Regions from separate parts of the Polymorphospora sp. NPDC050346 genome, predicted to be linked through region 1. Evidence: riboswitches for the same ligand, from Rfam matches in the RefSeq annotation. Region 1 holds a riboswitch; the other holds the start of a gene.
The links. A riboswitch is a leader RNA that binds a small molecule or an ion and turns the genes downstream of it on or off. The one in region 1 is predicted to bind cobalamin.
Positions count from the first base shown of each region.

Region 2: linked by a shared signal. The riboswitch ahead of AB0I42_RS34420 (acyl-CoA thioesterase) and the one ahead of AB0I42_RS23880 (ribonucleoside-diphosphate reductase subunit alpha) in region 1 are both predicted to bind cobalamin.

Region 1 covers NZ_JBFAKM010000025.1:2,148-9,677, forward strand. Annotated here, with positions in the region: gene AB0I42_RS23870 (discoidin domain-containing protein) at 1-135, opposite strand, end outside; gene AB0I42_RS23875 (hypothetical protein) at 332-1,450, opposite strand; cobalamin riboswitch at 1,568-1,801, shown strand; gene AB0I42_RS23880 (ribonucleoside-diphosphate reductase subunit alpha) at 1,929-4,343, shown strand; gene AB0I42_RS23885 (ribonucleotide-diphosphate reductase subunit beta) at 4,364-5,359, shown strand; gene AB0I42_RS23890 (sigma-70 family RNA polymerase sigma factor) at 5,402-5,986, opposite strand; gene AB0I42_RS23895 (zf-HC2 domain-containing protein) at 6,072-6,863, shown strand; gene AB0I42_RS23900 (hypothetical protein) at 6,986-7,459, shown strand; gene AB0I42_RS23905 (cytochrome c oxidase assembly protein) at 7,470-7,530, opposite strand, start outside.
Region 2 covers NZ_JBFAKM010000056.1:18,291-25,820, reverse strand. Annotated here, with positions in the region: gene AB0I42_RS34440 (TetR/AcrR family transcriptional regulator) at 1-558, opposite strand, end outside; gene AB0I42_RS34435 (glucose 1-dehydrogenase) at 704-1,483, shown strand; gene AB0I42_RS34430 (nitroreductase/quinone reductase family protein) at 1,480-1,956, shown strand; partial or broken gene AB0I42_RS34425 (transposase) at 2,199-2,483, shown strand; cobalamin riboswitch at 2,591-2,808, shown strand; gene AB0I42_RS34420 (acyl-CoA thioesterase) at 2,931-3,440, shown strand; gene AB0I42_RS34415 (hypothetical protein) at 3,469-3,837, opposite strand; partial or broken gene AB0I42_RS34410 (FAD-dependent monooxygenase) at 4,010-4,131, opposite strand; gene AB0I42_RS34405 (restriction endonuclease) at 4,353-5,045, shown strand; gene AB0I42_RS34400 (hypothetical protein) at 5,616-5,948, opposite strand; partial or broken gene AB0I42_RS34395 (IS3 family transposase) at 6,142-6,255, opposite strand; gene AB0I42_RS34390 (MFS transporter) at 6,390-7,530, opposite strand, start outside.

The DNA of each region.
Region 1 (7,530 bases):
CGCCGCGCTGGCGGTCACGGTGGTGGCCACGACGTATCCGCCGAGCAGGGCGACGAGGGTGGCGCCCAGGGCGCCGAGGCGTAGCCAGGTGGGGCGGGCGGGCCATCGGCCGGTCGGGGGCGGGGTGGGACGCATGGCAGCTCCTCTTCGACAGGGCGTGGTGTGTCGACCCGGTTACCAACCGATGACGACCGCATGAGAGAGCGCTCTCTTAATCGGACACTCTGAACCGTGTTTCGAGGTATGTCAATGCCTAGTCAACGCTCGGGGAGCGCTCCCCGGCAAGATCAACTATGCTGACGGCCGGTTCCCGGCGCCGGGCGGGGTGGTTTCAGGAGCCGTCGGGCAGCGCGGCCGCGTCGCGGGTGGCGTACGGGGAACGGTCGGCCGCCACCAGCAGCACCCCGATCGTCAGCCCGGTAGCCGACCCGACGGCCGCGTACAGCGAGTCGGTGTCGGCCGAGTTGACCGGGACACTGCCGGCGAGCGCGGTCAGCAGGGTCGCGATCGGCGTACCGAACATCAGCAGGAACAGCCAGAACATCGTCAGCACCGGATAGCCGATGGCCAGGAGGGCGATCGTCGCGCCCTGCGCGTCCCACGCGGGCCGGCCGGCGGGCCAGCGCGCGGACAGCAGCGAGAGCCCGGCCAGCAGCACCACCCCGAGCAGCAGCGACGGACCCAGCCGCTCGTACGGCTCGACCAGCCGGATCCAGGCCGCGCCGGCCGCGCCGAGCGCCAGCACGGCCCCGGCCGGCACCAGCCGGCGGAGCAGGTGGTTCGGGGCGGCCCGGTCGGCCGCCACGGTGCCGCCACCGGCCGGTGCCGCCAGGACACCGGCGGCGAGCGCCGAACCGACCGTCAGCACGAGCAGTGTCCCGCTGACCGTGAGCGCGGCCGGCGTGAGCGCCGGCTCGGTGTCGGTCGGGGATTCGATGAGCGCCGCCAGCGGCGTCAGGGCCACGCCGACCGCGGCGGCGACGACCAGCGCCCGGCGGTCGGGACGGCGGGACCGTCGCCCGGTCGCCGCGACCGTGCCCACGGCCAGGCAACCGAGCACCGCCAGCGCGGTGGCCGCCGGCCAGCCGGCCAGGTCGGACCGGTCCAGCGCCACGTCGGCGCCGATCCAGAGTAGGCCGGCGGTGACACCGGTCCGGGTGGCCCGCCGATCCCCGCGAGCGGCCAGGACCAGCCCGAGCACGACCGCGACGATGGCCATGAAGCGCAGGTCGCGCACCCAGTAGGTGTTGTTCTCCGCGTACGCGTCCGGGCCGCTCGGCTCGGTGAGCGGCTGCAACACCGCCAGCCCGACCGCCCAGCCGACCGCCGCCGCGGCGGCGGCCACGATGCCGGCCAGCGACACGGCGCCCGCCGGTGACACGGTGCCGGACCGGCGTGGAGTCTCGGTCGGGGGCGGGGGGTCGGACCCGCGTCGCCATCCTGCGCGCACGCGTGGACCGTACCGCACCGGGGTCGGTTCCGGGGCGCCCCCCGGCCCGGTCGTTTCGTGTCTCACGCGACACGCCGCGCCTAGATGTTGGGTGTGACTTTTGTAGGTCCCCTATATATGGTGTCCCCCGTAGCTGGTTCGGCCGCCCGTCCGGGGCGGTCGAGGCAAGAGGGAACCCGGTGCGAATCCGGGACTGCCCCGCAGCGGTGAGTGGGAACGACAGCCGTCAGAAGCACTGGGCGCCACCCGGCCACGAGCCGGGCCGCCTGGGAAGCGACGGCCGGTAGGCGAACGCGGAGACTCCGCGCCGGCCCACGAGTCCGAAGACCTGCCAGCACACCGCGCACGCCCGTGCGCGGTGGTCCGAGGCCGCGCGGGACGGCCGACGCCATCGTGATCCTCGCCGGCCCGGCGGGGCCGTCGGTGTCGTCCGCGCGCCGCCACCGGACCCCTGGACCGAAGTCGCGAGGAGAGTGTTGTGACGGTCACCGAGGTCGCCCCGGCACCGGCGGACGCCGGAGCGCCCGCTGCCAGGCGGACCCAGATGCAGGTTCGCAAACGTAACGGCTCGACCGAGCCGGTCGACGTCAACAAGATCGTCCGGGCCGTCGACCGGTGGGCCGACGACCTCGCCGACGTCGACCCGCTGCGGGTCGCGACCAGGACGATCAGCGGCCTGTACGACGGCGCCACCACCGCCGAACTCGACCGGCTGTCGATCCAGATCGCCGCCGAGATGATCGGCGAGGGACCGCAGTACTCGCGTCTCGCCGCCCGGCTGCTCGGCGCCTACATCGACAAGGAGGTACGCGGGCAGGGCATCGCCTCGTTCAGCCAGGCGATCCGACTCGGCCACGCCGAGGGGCTGATCGGCGACGAGACCGCCGAGTTCGTCCGGATCAACGCCCGCAAGCTCGACGACGCCATCGACCTCGACGGGCACCTGCGGTTCGAGTACTTCGGACTGCGTACCGTCTACGACCGCTACCTGCTGCGGCACCCGACCAGCCGGCTGGTCGTGGAGACCCCGCAGTACTGGCTGCTGCGGGTCGCCTGCGGACTGTCCACCAACCCGGCCGAGGCGATCGCCTTCTACCGGCTGATGTCGTCGCTGGCCTACCTGCCCAGCTCGCCGACGCTGTTCAACTCCGGCACCCGGCACACCCAGATGTCGTCGTGCTATCTCGTCGACTCGCCGCGCGACGAACTCGGCTCCATCTACGAGCGCTACGCCCAGGTCGCGCACCTGTCGAAGTTCGCCGGCGGGATCGGCATCTCGTGGTCCCGGGTCCGCTCGCGGGGAGCGCTGATCCGGGGCACCAACGGCAAGTCCAACGGCATCGTCCCGTTCCTGCGTACCCTGGACGCCTCGGTCGCCGCGGTCAACCAGGGCGGCCGGCGCAAGGGCGCCGCCTGCGTCTACCTCGAACCGTGGCACCCCGACATCGAGGAGTTCCTCGAGCTGCGCGACAACACCGGTGAGGACGCCCGCCGTACCCACAACCTGAACCTCGCCAACTGGATCCCCGACGAGTTCATGCGCCGGGTCGAGGCCGACGGCGTCTGGTCGCTCTTCGACCCCGACGAGGTACCGGAACTGCCCGACCTGTGGGGCGAGGAGTTCGACGCCGCCTACCGCGCCGCCGAGGCCGACGGCCGTTACGTGCGCCAGGTCAAGGCCCGCGACCTGTACGGCCGGATGATGCGCACCCTCGCCCAGACCGGCAACGGCTGGATGACCTTCAAGGACGCCGCCAACCGGCTGTGCAACCAGACCGCCGAACCCGGCAACGTGGTGCACCTGTCCAACCTGTGCACCGAGATCATCGAGGTCTCCAGCGACACCGAGACCGCCGTGTGCAACCTCGGCTCGGTCAACCTGGCCGCCCACGTCGCCGGCGACGACATCGACTGGCCGAAGCTGCGCGCCACCGTACGCACCGCGGTCACCTTCCTCGACCGGGTCATCGACATCAACTACTACCCGAGCCCGGAGGCGGCGGCGAGCAACCCCCGCTGGCGCCCGGTCGGCCTCGGCGTCATGGGCCTGCAGGACGTCTTCTTCGCACTCCGGCTGCCGTTCGACGCGCCCGCCGCCCGGGAACTGTCCACCCGGATCGCCGAGGAGATCTACCTGACCGCCCTGGAGACCTCCGCCGACCTCGCCGAGCGCGCCGGCCCGCACCCGGCGTACGGCCAGACCCGTGCCGCCCGCGGCGACCTCCAGCCCGACCTGTGGGGGGTCACCCCGACCCAGACCGACCGCTGGGCCGCGCTGCGCGAGCGCGTCTCCCGCTCCGGCCTGCGCAACTCGCTGCTCGTCGCGATCGCCCCGACGGCCACCATCGCCTCGATCGCCGGCTGCTACGAGTGCGTCGAGCCGCAGGTCTCCAACCTGTTCAAGCGCGAGACGCTGTCCGGCGAGTTCCTTCAGATCAACAACGCGCTCGTCGGTGAGCTGAAGGCCCGGGGGCTGTGGACCGAGCCGGTCCGGGCCGCGATCCGCCGCGCCGAGGGCTCCGTGCAGGGCATCGCCGAACTGCCCGGGGACGTCCGCGAACTCTTCCGCACCGCCTGGGAGTTGCCGCAGCGGGCGCTGATCGACCTCGCCGCCGAGCGGTCGCCGTACATCGACCAGAGTCAGTCGCTGAACCTGTTCATGAGCGCACCCAGCATCGGCAAGCTCAGCTCGATGTACCTCTACGCCTGGAAGTCCGGGCTGAAGACGACGTACTACCTGCGGTCGCGACCGGCGACCCGGATCCAGCAGGCGACCGTCGCGGTCACCCGCCCGGACGCCGCCACCCCGGCGCCGGCCGTGATCGTGCCGCCCGTCGACGAGGCGCTCGCCTGCTCCCTGGAGAACCCCGAGTCCTGCGAGGCCTGCCAGTGACCACCGAACCCCGTACCCCGATGCTGCTCGACCCGGGCATGGACCTGACCCTGCGACCGATGCGCTACCCGCACTTCTTCGACCGGTACCGCGACGCGATCAAGAACACCTGGACGGTCGAGGAGGTCGACCTGCACTCCGACCTCGCCGACCTGGCCAAGCTGTCGCCGGCCGAACGGCACCTGGTGAGCCGGCTCGTCGCGTTCTTCGCCACCGGCGACACGATCGTCGCCAACAACCTGGTGATCAACCTCTACCAGCACGTCAACTCCCCGGAGGGCCGGCTCTACCTGTCCCGGCAGCTCTTCGAGGAGGCGGTGCACGTCCAGTTCTACCTGAACCTGCTCGACACGTACGTGCCCGACGACGAGGAGCGGTTCGCCGCGTTCGCCGCCATCGAGAACATCCCGTCGATCCGGCGCAAGGCCGAGTTCTGCTTCCGCTGGATCGACTCGATCTTCGAGCTGCGTGAGCTGCGGACCCGGGAGGACCGGCGGGCGTTCCTGCTCAACCTGATCTGCTTCGCCGCCTGCATCGAGGGCCTGTTCTTCTACGGCGCCTTCGCGTACGTCTACTTCCTGCGCTCGCGCGGCCTGCTCAACGGCCTGGCCTCGGGCACCAACTGGGTGTTCCGCGACGAGTCGATGCACATGGCGTTCGCGTTCGACGTGGTCGAGACCGTACGCCGCGAGGAACCCGACCTGTTCGACGACGATCTCGCCGAACAGGTCCGGCAGATGCTCGCCGAGGCGGTCGAGTGCGAGGTGCAGTTCGCCGAGGATCTGCTCGACGGCGGGGTGTCCGGGCTGTCGCTGCCGGACATGCGCGAGTATCTCCAGCACGTCGCCGACCGGCGGCTGGCCCAACTCGACATCGCCCCGCTCTACGGCTCGTCGAACCCGTTCGCGTTCATGGAGTTGCAGGACGTGCAGGAGCTGTCGAACTTCTTCGAGCGGCGGGTGTCGGCGTATCAGGTCGGGGTGACCGGCGCCGTCACCTTCGACGACGACTTCTAGCCCGCCGTCGCCGGTCGCGCCCCCGGGTGCGGCCGGCGACGGCTAGCCGGAGGCGCGCAGGTGGCGGCCGTCGCGGCGGCGCTCCTGGACCAGGGTGACGAGGTCTTCCCGGGCCCGGGCGACCCGCGACCGGATCGTCCCGACCGGGCAGCCGCAGACCTCGGCCGCCTCGGCGTAGCTCAGCCCGGCGACCTGGGTGGCGACGAACGCCTCGCGCCGGTCGGCGGGCAGCGCGTCGAGCAGGTCACGCAGCACGATCTCGTCCTCGAACCGGTGCGGGGCGCCGCGGGCCAGGGTCGCCTCGGCGGCGTGCTCCCAGTTTTCCAGGGCGGCGACGCGTGGCCGTACGGTGACCGCCCGGACGTGGTCGACGGCGACCCGGCGGGCGATCGACAGCAGCCAGGTCTTCGCCGACGACCGGCCGGCGAATCGGGGCAGCGACCTCATGGCCCGCAGATAGGTCTCCTGCGCCAGGTCCTCGGCCTCGGAGGCGTCGGTGAGGTGGCCCAGGAAACGGATCACCTGTTGCTGGGTGGCCTGGATGAACGACGACGCGGCGGCCCGGTCACCGCGGCCGGCGGCCAGCGCCCATCGGGTGATCTCGTCGTCGCTGTCCGGCGTCTGCATGGGGAAAGGCTAGCCCCCTGATCCGCGCTCCGGACAGGTGTACCCCGGATGGAACTGGCGTGCGGTGCCGTCCGACTATGGGGTGATGGGGTGCGATGAGTGTCGCGAGGCGCTGTCAGCCGGCCTGGATGGCGAGGACGGTCCGGTCGAGCGGGGGGCAGCTGACGCACATTTGGACATTTGTCCGCAATGTCGGGAATGGTACGACAATGCGGCATTGGTGACACGGTTGACCCGTACCAGCACGGTGCCGGTCACGTTCCAGGTCGACGACGCGGTGCTGGCCGCCCTGCCGGCGCGCCGTACGGCGCGGGCCGCCCTCGGACACCTGCTGGCCCGGGCGGGCCGGCCGGCGGCGGTGCCGCTGCGGGTCGTGCTCGGCGTGCTCGGGCTGGCCCAGTTCCTGCTCGGGGCCGCCCAGATCGGCGGGCTCACCGCGACCGGCCACCTGCACGGCGTGACCGGCGTCGACGGGGCCAACCACCTGTGGCACGAGTCGGCGGCCTGGAACGTCGCCCTGGGCGCCGGGTTCGCGTGGATCGCCCTGCGCCGGGTGCGGCCCACCGGCATCCTGCCCACCCTGACCGCGTTCGTGGTCGTGCTGACCCTGCTGACCACCGACGACCTGATCGGTGGCCGGGTCGAGTTCACCCGGGTGCTCAGCCACAGCCTGATCGTGCTCGGCTTCCTCGTCGTGCTGGCCCTGTCGAGGGTGCTGCCGGACCCGGGCGCGCCACCGGTGCGCCGCCCCGACCGCGGCCGCTGGCGGGCGACCTTCGACGAGGTCGCCGAGCCGGCCGAACCGGCACCCGGCCTGCGGATCGTACGTTCGGTCTCGTCCGCCCAGGTCACCGCCGACACCCGCCGCGCCGCCTGACCGGACGCCCGCCACCCAAGGCGACGGGTATGCGACCTGTCGCACGAGCATGATCGGTTCTGTTGCTCCACAAAGGTCGAACGTGCGGTAATCGGGACGTCCAGAACATGAGGAGTCCTTGGGTGTCGGGTACGGAACCGGGAAACATCGCGCGTCCGCTGCCCGCGTTCTTCACCGCGTGGCGGGACGGCTGGGGACCGCAGGCGGCCGCGTGGGTGCCGGTCGACTTCCTCAACCAGGCGTCCTCGTTGCCCGCGACGATCGCGGCCGGTTGGTTGTTCAACCCGGGGACGGTCGAGTACCGCAGCGGGATCTTCCTGGCCGACCGCTTCGACGCCACGACGGTCGACAGTTGGTTCGAGCGGTACCCACAGGAGCCCGGTCGGATCGAAGCGGTCGTCAACCAGTGGGCGTTGGATGACATGTTCGCCAACTGCGACCTGACACCGTACGAGGATGCGCTGCCGACCCTCGCCCGGGACATCGCGGCCTGCTGGCGGGCGGTCCTGGCCCAGCGCTACCCCGGCCGTGCGATCCAGGTCGAGATCGCGGACGGCCCGGCCGTCACCTTCTGGACGGTGGCACCGCAGGCCTGACGGTCGTACGTCAGGCCGGGCGGTCGGGGTCGCGCCCGGACCGGCGGGCCAGTTCGGCCAGCATCCGGTTG
Region 2 (7,530 bases), on a different contig from region 1:
TTCGGCGCTCACCTCCCAGCCGGGCACCAGGAGTGTTGGCCAGAAGACGTAGTTGGAGATCATGCCCAGGAACTGGGTGGCTGCGAGGTTCACGTCCTCGACCCGCACCGTTCCCGCCTCGTGCTCAGCCAGGAGGTAGCTGCGTACGGACTCGAAGTAGGGCATCTTCCCGTGCGAGAACTGCGCATGGGCCAGCTCCGGGAACCGCGGCAGCTCGGCGATGACGATCCGGAACAGGTCGGTCATCTGGGGCCGGCTCAACAGCTCGGCGTAACGGCGACCGATGGCGCTGAGCCCGTCAACGACGTTGCCTGCCGGCGGAGGATCCTCCTCGTCAGCGGTTGACCAGGACTCGGTGACGATGGCGTCGAACAGGGCAGCCTTGCTCGGAAATTGCTTGAACAAGGTGGCCCGCGAGACACCCGAGCGCTCTGCGATCCGCGCCAGCGATGTCCGGTCGTAGCCCAACTCGAGGAACAGTGCGGTCGCGGCGGTCACGATCAGCGCGCGCTTTTCCTGGGCGACGCGCTGGTGGTACGTCGGTACGACCCTGCTCATGGACCGAGCATACGAGGTGAGTGGCTTGACTCGCCACTGCCACCAATCTAGTGTCAGGGCAGTGGTGAGTCGCTCGGCTCGCCATCGGCTGATCGTTCATCGCCGATGATCCCGGTCAGCCACCCACGTACCGAAGGAACATCGGATGAACCGCTTCGACAACCAGACCGTGCTCGTGACCGGTGGGACCGGTGGCCAGGGATCGAGCCACGTACGCGCCTTTCACGCGGAGGGAGCGAACGTGGTGATCGGCGACATCGACACCGAACGCGGCGCCGCTCTCGCCGACGAACTCGGGACCCGCGCTCACTTCACCCGCCTCGACGTCACCGACGAGAGCTCGTGGTCCGCCGCTGTGCTAGCCGCCGAGAGTGCCTTCGGCGCCCTGAACGTGCTCGTCAACAACGCGGGCGTCCAGAACCCGCCGGCGCCGATCGAGAACACGGACCAGGCCACGTGGTCGCGCATCCTCGACATCAACCTCACAGGGACCTTCCTCGGGATCAAGGTCGCCGCCCCCGCTCTGCGACGCGCAACAGGGGGAGCCATCGTCAACATCGCCTCGACGATGGGCCTGGGCGGCACGGCGCACTACGCGCCGTACGTCGCCAGCAAGTGGGCCGTGCGAGGCCTTACCCGAACGGCAGCGCTCGAGCTCGGCCGGGACCACATCCGCGTGAACACCATCCACCCCGGCGTGATCGCGACCCCCTTCATCCAAGAACCAGCAGCCGGCGCCACCGCGGCAATCGCCGACTTCTACTCACCCGAGCCGTTCGCCATCCCCCGACTTGGAGAGCCGACCGACGTCACCCGGCTTCTCCTGTTCCTCACGTCATCAGACGCGTCGTTCATCACGGGGTCGGAGTACGTCATCGACGGTGGACTCCTCCTCGGGCCCGCCCTTCAGACCGAGACCGCATGAGCAGTCCAGACACGACCGGATGGAACGACTCCGTACGTGACGCGTCTCTGTCGCACCTGCCCGATCACATCCGGCGAGCCATCGAGATCACCCCCGCCGCAGGCACCAGCGAACGGATCATCGACATCACGACGCTGGGGCGCCGCACCGGCCGGCCACGCCGCATCGAGATCTTCTTCTACCGAGCTGCGGGCACCACCTACCTGTGTAGCGGCGCCGGCGGTGCCGCGACCGACTGGCATGCGAACCTTCTCGCCAATCCCAACTTCACCTTCCACCTCAAGAACGGGATCCGCGCGGATCTGCCTGCGCGGGCCGCGCCTGTCACCGACCCAGCTGAACGTCAGGCCGTGCTGGCGGAGATCGTCGCGGATCTCAACCAGCCCCACGACCCTGGCACCATCCGGCCGACTCGGCTCGAAGACTGGGCTGACAGTCGGCTGATGCGCATCAGCTTCCGCCATCGGCCGTGATCGCGGATCCCTCGACAGATGGACCTACTCCCAGGGACTGGGGTGTAGTCGCGGCTAGAGCAGCTCTTCGCCAGATGAGGGTGTAGCTGGCGCGGCGGTCCCAGATGGATGTCGAGGTTTCCAGAGGGAAAGGCTCCTACACGCTCATCCTGAAAGAGAACCGTGCTCGACGCTACCGTCGGCGACCGCTCGCACGCGTTCGCCCACCCCGATCTAACGACCTTCTGCAGACTCGACGAGCTCGTGGCCGCGTGTTGATGACCGCGCTGATCGACTCGGTCAGCGCCGGCGTCCCGGCCGTGCGGAGCGAGGTCATCACGCTGGGTCGGACGTTGAAGAAGCGTGCCGACGACGTGCTGGCCTACTTCGACCGGCCCGGCACATCCAACGGCCCGACCGAGGCGATCAACGGACGGCTCGAACACCTCCGCGGCTCCGCGCTCGGATTCCGCAACATCACCGACTACATCGCCAGGTCCCTGCTCGAGACCGGCGGCTTCAGGCCACGACTACACCCTGGTCTGTGAAGAGCCGGTAACCGGCGGAACCTGTCGGGTCTACGACACGTACTGGCACCCGGCCTCGCTCTTTTCCGGTGTGCCCGGCGCCACGGCACGCCGGCCCGCACACGGCTATGGTGGCCGATGGCGCTGGTATGCCCGTCCCACCAGGGCGGGCGTCGTAAGAGGGAACCCGGTGCGAGACCGGGACTGCCCCGCAGCGGTGAGTGGGAACGAACGCCGTCAACAGAGCACTGGACCGCAACGGTCCGGGAAGCGACGGCCGGTAGGAGACCGGTACCCCCGGTCGTGCCCACGAGTCCGAAGACCTGCCCGCGCTGCGCACACGGTCGGCGTGTGCGCTGCCGACGGCCTCGCGGGTGGGCCGGACGCGCGTCCCGCCACGGCCCCTGGCCGCGGTGGCGTTCGCCGTCCCGTCCGTGGCGCCACCTTTCTGGAACGGACGAGACAGCGATGACACCACCGGGGCGACCGCCGTCGGCGTCGCAACTGACCCTGTCGCAGATCATGGACCAGCACCACACCAACCTGATGGGTACGGTGCACGGCGGACGCATCCTCAACCTCATCGACTCCGTCGCCGGGGTCGTCGCCGCCCGGCACTCCGATGGCCCCGCGGTCACCGCCGCCATGGACGAGACCGTCTTCCTGCAGGCCGTACGCGTGGGTGACGTCGTGCACGTACAGGCCAGGATCACCTGGGCCGGGCGCAGCTCGATGGAGGTCGCGGTCAAGGTCACCGCGGACCGCTGGGACCGGGCCGTCCCGGCCACCACCGTCGCCACGTCACACCTCGTCATGGTCGCCGTCGACGACGACGGCAAACCACGAACGGTGCCGGCGCTGCTCCCCGAGACGCCCGGCGACCACCAAGCGTTCCGGCAGGCCGAGATCCGGCGACGGCACCGACTCGCCCTACGCGATGCCCTCGCCGGCCACGGCCCGGACCAGGTGGCCGTCTGATCCCGTCACCGCGATCACAGGTACGTGATCAGCGGACCGGCAGCCGGTTCAGGACGACCTCCGGGGCGATGTCGGGTGTGTGCCGGCTCCTCCAGCCGACATGTCCGTCCGGCCGGACGAAAACGACCCCGAATGCCGTCACGTCGAACACGCTGGTGGACGAGTTGCCCGGGCCGCCGAGCACGTCGGGACCGACCGGGTGTGCGCAGCGGCATCCGTCGTTCGGCGGCGACCGCGCTGCCTTGTCTGCCCAGGCCGCCCCGGCCGGTGTGGCGAGCAGGGTCGGCCTCGGCCCGAGCAGGTCGAGGGTGGAGACCCGCCGGTCGCCGTCTTGCTGCCAGACGTGCGGGAAGTCGGTGGCCGAGACGGGCCGTCGGGACGTACTTGGCCACCGCATCGTGGTCGGGCGCGGCGGTGCCGTCGGGCAGGACGGCGTTCGAGCTGTAGGCGTAGCCGAGGACGAGGCCTTCGCCGTGGCGAGCCGGGGGCGGGGCGCCGGTGCGGTGGGCGGTGACGGCCTCGACCAGGTGCCGGTGACTTTCATCGGCGCTGGCCAGGGCGACGGGCCCGCGTTCGGCCTCATAGCTGTCGATCAGGCGGGGCCGGCCCAGCCGTGGTGGACGGCGGCGAGTTTCCAGGTGAGGTTGTCGGCGTCGGCGATGCCGCAGTTCATGCCGTACCCGCCCGTAGGGGCGCGGACGGCCGTGTAGACGATCGTGGCCGTGTCGGGCGGTCGTCGCCTTGCTCATCATCGACCCGTACGACCCTGCGGTCGGCTTCGATTGAAATGTCGTACCCCGCATCTACAGTGATCACTCGCTGCTCACTGGCAGCCAGTGTTGGCTCAGGCTTGGGGAGGTCGTGGGCATGGCCCGACGTCAGCGCCGTACTCGTCGCAAGTACTCAGGTGAAATGCTGTTGCTCACCGGCATGTTGCTGCTTGTGCTGGTCTGGTTGGTGATCGAGTTCGTCGAGCGGCACCCGGTCCCTGCCGCCCTTCTTGCTTTTGTAGTGGTCGCTGGCGCGGGCTTCTGGCTGTGGACGCGTGTACGGCGGGCGCGGCGATTGGCGGACTGGGAACGCAATATCGCCGTCACGGACTCGATGACCGGTCCTCAGTTCGAGCGGTATGTTGCACGGCTGATGCGCGTGAGCGGGTTCCGCAAGGTCAGCGTGTGCGGCGGCGCCAATGACATGGGAGCCGACGTGATCGCCTACACGCCCGATGGGCGGCGGGTAGTCGTGCAGTGCAAGCGATACAAGGGCAAACTGGGTAGCCCGGATGTGCAGCGCTTTGCCGGCACCGCTCGTGACGTCCACAGAGCGGACGTGGCGTTGCTGGTGACGACAGGGACGCCGACGCGGCCGGCGCGGGAGGTTGCACGACACTGCCGAATCACCTTGGTGGACCGACCCATGTTGACGGAATGGGCCGCCACGCAGGTCGCGCCGATCCCCAGCTTGGGCGCTCCCACCACCACGCGGCCACCTGCGCCACCAGCAAGCCCAAGACTCCTTCGCCAGCCCTCGCCAACCCCGGCAGGGGGAAGTCCCTGTCCGCCTCCCACATACAACGAGATGTTGGAGGCGGACACGTCCGGGTAGCCGGAGAACGGCGCCGTCGGCCGGATGGCACCGTCACCTGTCAAAGGCACGGGCACGTTACCAGCCGACGTCCCCATAGAGTCAACCGTCGTCTCCCCAAATCGACCTGTGGCTGCGTCTGGCAGAGGTCCTCGACGTCGATCCGGAGTACTTCGCCGACACCGACGCCGAACGGCTCGGCGCCGACGTACGCACCGCGCTGGCCGACGAGGCAGCGGCGTGACAGTCGACCCCGCGGAGGTCACCGAACTCGTGCGTGACTACCTGGCCGCCGCACGCGCCCTGGTCGCACTGGACCAGCGCTACCAGACGCCGTTGGCCGCGCTGCCGCACTCGCCGACCCCACCGACTTCCCGCCCGGTCTCGGCGAACCGCACGACGCCGTGCGGACTTCTTCTACGAGCACGACAACTACTTCGACCGACTGGACGCCGCCGCCGAGTTGCGGGCGCGTGCCGTGCGTCTGTATCGCGAGTCGACGGTGGGGTCCGCAGCGATCCGCCGGCTGTGGTCGCTGGTGTCCATGCCCAAAGGCATGGCTTTTCGTGGCTTGGTGGCGGTGTCGGCGTATCAGCTGGGCCGAGGCGGACATTCCAGGACTACGATCGAGTTTCCGGCGAATAGCCGCAGGTGCGGATGCCCGGCGAAGATCTGAACTGCCTCGTCGTGCGAGTCCGCCTCCACAATGGTGTAGCCGGTCATGGCGTCGGTAAGGTCCTCGACCCCTTGCGCCGTGATCAGCTTCTTCGCGTTCAATGGAGCGCCGGGGTCGATGAGAGCTTTCTCGTTGGCCTGCGCCCATGACGCCCAGGCGTGGATGAACTCACTTTGGCGCTGTTCGGTGAGTTCGGCCTTGCCGACCTCATCAGCCGCGCCGTTGAAGAGTGCAAGAAATCGACCCATCCCAACATGATATCTGGCGGCCTGCTCATGCTGCCGAGCCGTGATCACGCTCCCCGGCTGGAGTACAAGCGCGGCCAGCTGACGCAACAAGGATCCGCAGCCGCGAGCATCACCGCCAGTAGGTAGGGTGACCTGCTGAAACGCGCCCGATGCGAGGGCAGGGTGCGGTAGCTCCGCTGTGTTGGGGTAGCTGGACCTCCAACTGCTTACACACCTCCGGCACGGCGGCGCCCTGGCCGATCAGCTTCTCGCCCTCGCGCAGCTTGCGGATGATCTGCTCCAGCGTGTGCCGTCGTCGGGTACCCATCGTGATGATTCCTCCTGGCCCCATCCTGGGGCATCGGGCTCTCACAACAGGTGGACCACTTTCCGGGGACCCAGTCACAACGTCCCGGCGTCCTACGGGTTCCCCTGTCGGCTTCATGACATCGGCGGCGCGGCTCAGGCCACGGGCACCCGCCGGGCGCGACCCGCGATCCATGCGGCCACGACCGTGGCTACAGCGAAGGCGACGAGCATCACGACGACGTAAAGGTTGACGCCCGCCGACGAGGGTGCGGAGCTGCCGGTGATCGCGGTGGCGCTCAGCACGCTTCCACCGACAATGTTCAGCACGACCGCGCCGACGCCCAGCATTACCTGCACGAGGGCGGCGACGACGCCCTGCTTTTCCTCGCTCACGAGCGTCGTCGAGAGGTTGAAGCCCGAGGTCACCACCGCGCCTGTGGTGAATCCGAGGAGACCGGCGCAGATGACGGCGGGCACGAACGATGCGGTCGAGAACAGGAGGCCGAGGGCCGAGATCGTGCCGATGAGCATGCCGCCGACGAGCGTGCGCGCGGGGCCGATGTGACCTCCCAGCCATCCCGCGAGTACTCCGCCGGTCGCGGCACCGAGCGCCGGCGCCGCGAACAGGAGGCCGAGCGTACCGCTCTCACCCGCGAGACCGTAGCCGAGGCCGTTGGCCGGCGACGTCTGTCCGATGATGCCCATCAGCTGCAGAAGTGCCTGGTAGGCGCCGGTGCCGAGCATCACGACCAGCAGTGTCGCGATTACGGGGCGCGTCAGCATGCGCAGATCGACGGCAGGCTCGGGGATCCGCAGTGCCGTGAACGCCCATGCCACCAGCAGCACGGCGCCCAGGACGAGAAGGAGGATCAGTCCGATGTTCGTCCAGCCCACGGCGGGGCCGAGACTGATATAGGAGAGTGCTCCGGCGAGACCGAGTCCGAGCAGGAGGGTGCCCGCGACGTCGACACGACCACGTGCGTGCACGGGCGACTCGGGCAGGAACACGCGCACGGCGGCCGCGGCCACGAGTGCGAGCGCGGCGGACAGCACGAACACCGCGCGGAAGTCGAACGCCTCGACCACCGCTTCGAAGAGGAAGGGGGACGCGATCCCGAGGATCGCCGACCCCGAGGTGACGATGCCGACCGAGGTCATACCCACGCGGGCGGGAAAGACCTGGCGGATGTACACGACAGTGATGAACACCGAGCCCACGGCGGCTCCCTGAATGACCCGGCCGAGCAGGAAGATTCCCACGTTGGGCGCGACGAGGCACACGAGTGCGCCGACG